3 regions of the Actinacidiphila sp. bgisy144 genome follow, and region 3 is predicted to be linked to each of the others. Evidence: riboswitches for the same ligand, from Rfam matches in the RefSeq annotation. Region 3 holds a riboswitch; each other region holds the start of a gene.
The links. Region 3 has a riboswitch for S-adenosylmethionine ahead of thrC (threonine synthase). Riboswitches for the same ligand answer to the same signal wherever they lie in the genome.
Positions count from the first base shown of each region.

Region 1: linked by a shared signal. The riboswitch ahead of AC3EVP_RS25105 (aminotransferase class V-fold PLP-dependent enzyme) and the one ahead of thrC (threonine synthase) in region 3 are both predicted to bind S-adenosylmethionine.
Region 2: linked by a shared signal. The riboswitch ahead of AC3EVP_RS33560 (putative leader peptide) and the one ahead of thrC (threonine synthase) in region 3 are both predicted to bind S-adenosylmethionine.

Region 1 is NZ_JBYIRM010000023.1:138,263-140,519, reverse strand. Features, by position in the region: gene trpD (anthranilate phosphoribosyltransferase) at 1-492, shown strand, start outside; SAM riboswitch class IV at 576-693, shown strand; gene AC3EVP_RS25105 (aminotransferase class V-fold PLP-dependent enzyme) at 939-2,257, shown strand, end outside.
Region 2 is NZ_JBYIRM010000044.1:21,717-23,973, reverse strand. Features, by position in the region: gene AC3EVP_RS33565 (amino acid ABC transporter permease) at 1-368, opposite strand, end outside; SAM riboswitch class IV at 941-1,055, shown strand; gene AC3EVP_RS33560 (putative leader peptide) at 1,092-1,235, shown strand; gene AC3EVP_RS33555 (LLM class flavin-dependent oxidoreductase) at 1,534-2,257, shown strand, end outside.
Region 3 is NZ_JBYIRM010000007.1:44,787-47,043, forward strand. Features, by position in the region: gene thrC (threonine synthase) at 1-1,279, opposite strand, end outside; SAM riboswitch class I at 1,298-1,429, opposite strand; gene AC3EVP_RS10460 (glucosyl-3-phosphoglycerate synthase) at 1,612-2,257, shown strand, end outside.

The DNA.
Region 1 (2,257 bases), on a different contig from region 3:
GGCCCGCTGACCAACCCGGCGCGGGTGCGGGCGCAGGCGACCGGCGTCGCGGACCTGCGGATGGCGCCGATCCTCGCCGGGGTGCTCGCCGAACGCGGTTCGTCGGCGCTGGTGTTCCGCGGTGACGACGGGTTGGACGAGCTGACCACTACCGCGACCTCGCAGGTGTGGGTGGTCAAGGACGGCAAGGTGGAGCACACCGGGTTCGACCCGCGGGACGTCGGCCTGGAGCTGGTGCCGGTGGAGGCGCTGCGCGGCGGCGAGGCCGGGTACAACGCGGAGGTGGCCCGGCGGCTGCTCGCCGGTGAGCGCGGGCCGGTGCGGGACGCGGTGCTGCTCAACTCCGCGGCGACGCTGACCGCGTTGGGGGTCACCGGCGGCGGCACCCTGGAGGAGCGGATCAGCGCCGGCCTGGTCCGGGCGGCGGAGTCGATCGACTCGGGCGCGGCCGAGGGCGTCCTGGAGCGCTGGGTGGCGGCGACCCGGGCGTAGCGAAGAGGCGCGGGCGCACGGCGCCGTCCACTTTCCGGACGGGGTCTTGCGCCCGCGCCGCCGTATGGCACAATCTTGTCCCAGGTCACGAGTGACAGCGCAAAGGCCCCGGCTCGCTGTCCGGCAACCCTCCGTCCGAGGCGGGGTGCCCCGGGTGATGACCAGGCTGTGATGCAGCGAGGCTCACAGCAAGCCGGACTGGGGAGTTCTTTCATGAGCAAGCGAATGCGTTAGGGCCTGTCGGCCCCGGTTCTGCCACCAGCAATTCCGCCCGATCACCTCTGCACCGCGCCGTCCGCGCGGCCGTTCCCGGCCGCCGCTTCGTGGTGCTTTCGCCTGCCTTCCGCCGGGAGTTCGCCTTGACCACCGCCGCCACCTCCGCCGCCCGCACCAGCACCACCAGCACCGCCAAGAGCACGGTCGGGGTCGCCGCCACCGCCACCGCCATCAGCGAAGGCGCCGACGCCGACTGCCCCACCTGTACGTCCGCCCCGCTGCCCGTGCTCGGCCGGGACGTGCGGGTGCCGCTCGTCACCGGTGGGGAAGTGGGGTACGCCGCGCTCGACTACGCCGCGAGCGCCCCCGCGCTCCAGCGGGTGTGGGACGACGTCGCTGCCTACGCGCCGTACTACGGCAGCGTGCACCGCGGTGCCGGCTACCTCTCGCAGCTGTCGACCGACCTGTTCGAGCAGAGCCGCGAGACCGTCGCGGAGTTCCTGGGCTGCCGCCCGGACGACGAGCTGATCTTCACCCGCTCCACCACCGACTCGCTCAACCTGCTGGCCGCCGCCCTCCCGGCCGGGACCCGCGTCTACGTCTTCGACACCGAGCACCACGCGGCCCTGCTGCCCTGGCAGCGCGTCGACGGCGGGCAGGTCGTGTATCTGCCCGCGCCGCGCACCCCGGAGCAGGCCGTCGCGTCCCTGGACGTGGCGCTGCACGGCGCCCCCAAGGGCCCGAAGCTGGTCTGTGTGACCGGCGCGTCCAACGTCACCGGCGAGATCTGGCCGGTGCGCGAACTGGCGGCCGCCGCACACCGGCACGGCGCCCGGATCGTGCTGGACGCCGCCCAGCTCGCCCCGCACCACCCGGTGGACATCACCGCGCTCGACGTCGACTGGGTGGCCTTCTCCGGGCACAAGCTGTACGCGCCGTTCGGCGCCGGGGTGCTCGCCGGGCGGGCCGACTGGCTGCGGGACGCCGAGCCGTACCTCGCCGGGGGCGGCGCCACCCGCAAGGTCGCCCGCTCCGGTGACGAGCTGTCCGTGGAGTGGCACTCCGGCACCGCCCGGCACGAGGCCGGCTCGCCGAACGTGATCGGCGCCTACGCCATCGCGTCGGCGTGCAAGGCGCTCACCGAGGCGGGCTTCGACACCCTTGTCACCCGTGAGCGTGAACTGCTCGCCCGGCTGCGGGACGGCCTCGCCGCCTTCCCCGAGGTGCGGGTGCTCTCGCTGTTCGGGTCCGGCTCGGCCCGGGTCGGCGTGCTCTCCTTCGTCGTGCGCGGCTGGAACTCCTCGCACTTCGCTGCGGCGCTCTCGGCGGAGTACGGGATCGGTGTACGGGACGGGCTGTTCTGCGCGCACCCGCTGGTGCGGACCCTCCTGGACACGGAGCCGGACGAGCCGGGGGAGTGCGGCGCCCCCGACGCCGAGCCCGGTGAGCGCTCCCTGAACGCCGTCCGGGTCAGCTTCGGCGCGGGCACCCCCCAGGAGCACATCGACCGCTTCCTCGGGGCCGTCGGCACCCTCGTCCGCGAGGGCGC
Region 2 (2,257 bases), on a different contig from region 3:
TGGCCGACCACGTGCCATTGGAAGCGCGGGTTGGTGGCCAGGGTGTGGACGAGCATCGCGAAGAGCACCAGCAGCACCGCCGCCGAGAGCCACTGCCCCGGCCGCCGCAGCGGCACGATCCGGGCGGCGAGCAGCGAGGCGTCGGCCGGGCGGACGTCCAGCGCGCGGACCTCCGGGGACGGCGGCCGGTCGGCCTTCGGCGCAGCGGGCTGACCGGACGCGGACGTGGTGGGCCGGTCGGACGTGGTGGGCCGGTCGGACGCCGGCCGGCCCGCGTCCGCGGGTTTGCCGGGCGCGGTCGGGTCGGGCGGGGGCGGCGGGTGGCCGGGGGCGGCGGTGACCGGCCCGGAGGTGTCGTGCTGGGGCATCGTCGGGGTTCCCGTCTCGTCGGGGAGCGCGGCGGCATCCGGGCATGGCGGCCCCGCGCGGGGCCGGCCGGCCGGGCGGGGCCACCGGGGAGGAGGGCAGGGGCGGGCGGGAGTTCAGCCGGCCGCGCACGCCGGGGAGTGAGCCGCGGCACCGATGGCGCGGCGGTGGGAAAGCGGGAGGTGCGGGAGGTGCGGAAGGAACGGCGGCGGGCCGTCAGCGGGCCGCGGGCGTCCCCGGACACAGGGCGCTGCACACGCGGAGCAGGTCGACATGGCGCCGGACCACCCGGGTCCGGGCGAAGCCGCGGGGACACTGCGCCAGGCCGCGTCGGTCTGCGTCCATGCCCGTCCCCTCGCTGTCTTCGGCGCTGTGGGCGCCGGGCCTGACGGCCGGTGGTACGACCGCGGACACCGGTCGTGGCGGGCCGCGTGACACCGGGCCCGTGCCCTCAGCACGTTAACCGCAGGGCGGCGGCCGGGCAATCCCCCTCGGCGCCCGCCGGATGTGGCGCGGATCGCGTCCGGCGAGGGGGGATTGTGTTCGAACACGGCACCGAGTTACCGTGCTTGCAGGTCATGAGCGTCAGCAACCAAGGCCCTGGCCGGCTGACCGGCAACCCTCCGTCGCGGTGGGGTGCTCCAGGTGACGACCCGGCGGAGCCGACGGCGGCTCGGCAAGCGCGAGCTCGGCAGGCGTGGGCCGATCGAGGCGGGAGGTGCGAAGTGCGCGGCGACAGCGAGCAGTCGACGCCCCCCGGCGTACCCGGCCTCGTCACGTACTCGCGCCGCCACATCGACCTCCAGCGCGTCGCCGGCGCCCTGTGTCCGGGCACACCGACGGCCCGGCTGCCGCGTACCGCCGGCTGAGCCCGCTCCACCCCCCGCTTCACCCTGGCGCCCTGCGCGCATCCTCCGTCCTTCCGCCGGCCCACCCGGGGACGACGCCGTTCCCGGTGCGGGCCCGTCCGGTTCCCTCCGGCCTGCCCGCCGCCGGCCCCGCGGCCGCCGGTCCGCCGCGTGCGGAGGGGACCTGCGGCCCGGCGCCCCCCGTAGGCACCCGATCCCGTACGCACTCCGATCCGTACGCACCCCGATCCGTCCACACCCCGACCTCCATGCCCCGGCCGTTCGCCCGCGGCCCGTCCGAGCAGGAAGCGGTACGTCCATGTCCCGATCCACCACCCCCCTCCACCTCGCGGTCGCCCTCGACGGCGCCGGCTGGCACCCCGCCGCCTGGCGCGAGCCCGACGCGCGGCCGGCCGAGCTGTTCACCGCGCGCTACTGGGCCGACCTGGCCGCCGAGGCCGAACGCGGCCTGCTGGACCTGCTCACCATCGAGGACTCCCTCGGCCTCCAGTCGTCCCTGCCCACCGGCCCCGACGAGCGGACCGACCAGGTGCGCGGCCGGCTGGACGCGGTGCTGACCGCCGCCCGGATCGCACCGCTGACCCGGCACATCGGCCTGCTGCCGGTCGCGGTGGTCACCCACACCGAGCCGTTCCACCTGTCGAAGGCGATCGCCACCCTCGACTACGTCAGCACCGGCCGCGCCGGGGTCCAGGTGCGGGTGTCCGCCCGGCCCGACGAGGCCGCGCACTTCGGCCGCCGCACCCTGCCCGGGCTGTCGCTCGACGCGCTGGACACCCCGGACGGCAGGGCGCTGCTGGCCGAACTGTTCGGCGAGGCCGCCGACTACGTCGAGGTGGTGCGGCGGCTGTGGGACAGCTGGGAGGACGACGCGGAGATCCGCGACGTGGCCACCGGCCGCTTCATCGACCGCGACAAGCTGCACTACATCGACTTCGAGGGACCGCACTTCAGCGTCAAGGGGCCCTCCATCACCCCGCGCCCGCCGCAGGGCCAGCCGCTGGTGGCAGCGCTCGCGCACC
Region 3 (2,257 bases):
GGCGGATGGTCGCGGTCGGCCCGGTGGTCGGCGCCACCGCGTCCAGGGTCTTCAGTCCGTCGCCGGTGTTGAGCACGACGGTCTCGGTGGCCGGGTCGAGCTGCCCGGACTCGATCAGCTTCTTCAGCACACCGACGGTCACCCCGCCCGCGGTCTCCGCGAAGATGCCCTCGGTCCGCGCCAGCAGCTTGATCGCGTCCACGATCTGCGCGTCGTCCACGTCCTCGACGGCCCCGCCGGTGCGCCGGGCGATGTCCAGCACGTACGGGCCGTCCGCGGGGTTGCCGATCGCCAGCGACTTGGCGATGGTGTCGGGCTTCACCGGCCGTACGACGTCGTGCCCGGCCTTGAAGGCCGTCGACACCGGGGAGCACCCCTCGGCCTGGGCGCCGAAGATCTTGTACGGCTTCTCCTCGACCAGGCCGAGCGCGATCAGCTCCTTGAGGCCCTTGTCGATCTTGGTGAGCTGGGAGCCGGACGCGATCGGGATGACCAGGTTGTCCGGCAGCCGCCAGCCGAGCTGCTCGGCGATCTCGTAGGCGAGCGTCTTGGAGCCCTCGCCGTAGTACGGGCGCAGGTTGACGTTGACGAAGCCCCAGCCCTCGCCGATCGGGTCGCCGATCAGTTCCGAGCAGAAGCGGTTCACGTCGTCGTAGCTGCCCTCGATGCCGACGAGTTCGCCGCCGTAGACCGCGGCCATCACGACCTTGCCGGCCTCCAGGTCGTGCGGGATGAAGACGCAGGAGCGCAGGCCCGCCCGGGAGGCGGCGGCGCCGACGGCGCCGGCCAGGTTGCCGGTGGAGGAGCAGGACAGCGTGGTGAGGCCGAAGGTGCGGGCGGCCTCCAGCGCGATCGCGACCACCCGGTCCTTGAAGGAGTGGGTGGGGTTGCCGGAGTCGTCCTTGACGTGCAGGCCGCCGGTGATGCCCAGTTCGCGGGCGAGGTTGTCGGCCTTGACGAGCTTGGTCCAGCCCGGGTTCAGGTTGGGCTTGTCGGCGACGTCGGCGGGCACCGGCAGCAGCGGGGCGTAGCGCCAGATGTTGGTCGGGCCGGCCTCGATCCGGGCGCGCAGCGCCTCGGGGTCACCGGTCGGCAGGTCGTAGGCCACTTCCAGTGGCCCGAAACACTCCAGGCACGCGAAGACCGGGCTCAGCGGGTAGCGGGTGCCGCACTCCCGGCAGGACAGCGCGGCGGCCGGGCCGAACGGTGCGGGGGCGGCGTCGGCACCCTGGGTGCCGGCAGCGGAGTCGGTGGTGCTTGCGACGGTTTGCGCAGCCATGACAGGCGAGGCCCTTTCTCCTCATCTTCCTCGCACGCGGGCGCGTCACGAGACGGAATTGGCACCTTCCCCACCGTGCGTGACCTCGCGGTCGGCGGGAGGGTTGCCGGGGCTTCTACGGGCCGTTCCCTCTGCCCCTCTGGATGAGCGGTATGGCGACCGGGTCGGTACGGACCGGGCCCGTCGCGTTTGTGCGCGTCACGCCCCCGGCATGCGGTGGCGTCACGCGTTGTTCAAGACTGTAACCGACACAGGTGACGGTTGAGGTAGCCGTCCGCACCGCGAGATGGATCACATGCCCGGTCCGGGGCGTGCCGAGGGAGAGGACTCACGTGCTCGACGAGGTGGAGCGCTGGCTGCGCCGCCGGTCCTGGTCGGCCGCCCAGCGGCCGCTTGACCTGCTGCTCGCCGCCAAGCGCGCGGCCGGCGACCGGGGCACGGTCAGCGTGGTGCTGCCGGCGCTGGACGAGGAGGCGACCGTCGGCGCGATCGTGGCGGCGATCCGCCGCGACCTGATGTCCGCCGCGGCGCCGCTGGTGGACGAGGTGGTCGTGGTCGACTCCGGCTCCACCGACCGCACGGCCGCGGTCGCCGCCGGGGCCGGGGCCCGCGTGGTCGGGCGGGACGCGATCCTGCCCCGGCTGCCGGCCCTGCCCGGCAAGGGCGAGGTGCTGTGGCGGTCGCTGCTGGTCACCCGCGGCGAGATCGTCTGCTTCGTCGACGCCGACCTGCGGGAGTTCGACGCCCGTTTCGTCTCCGGGATCGTCGGGCCGCTGCTCACCGACCCCGCTGTGCAGCTGGTCAAGGCGATGTACGACCGCCCGCTGGAGACCGGCGGCACCGTGGTGCCCGCCGGCGGCGGCCGGGTCACCGAACTCGTCGCCCGCCCGCTGCTCAACCTGCACTGGCCGCAGCTGGCCGGCTTCGTCCAGCCGCTCGGCGGGGAGTACGCCGCCCGCCGCTCGCTGCTGGAGCGGC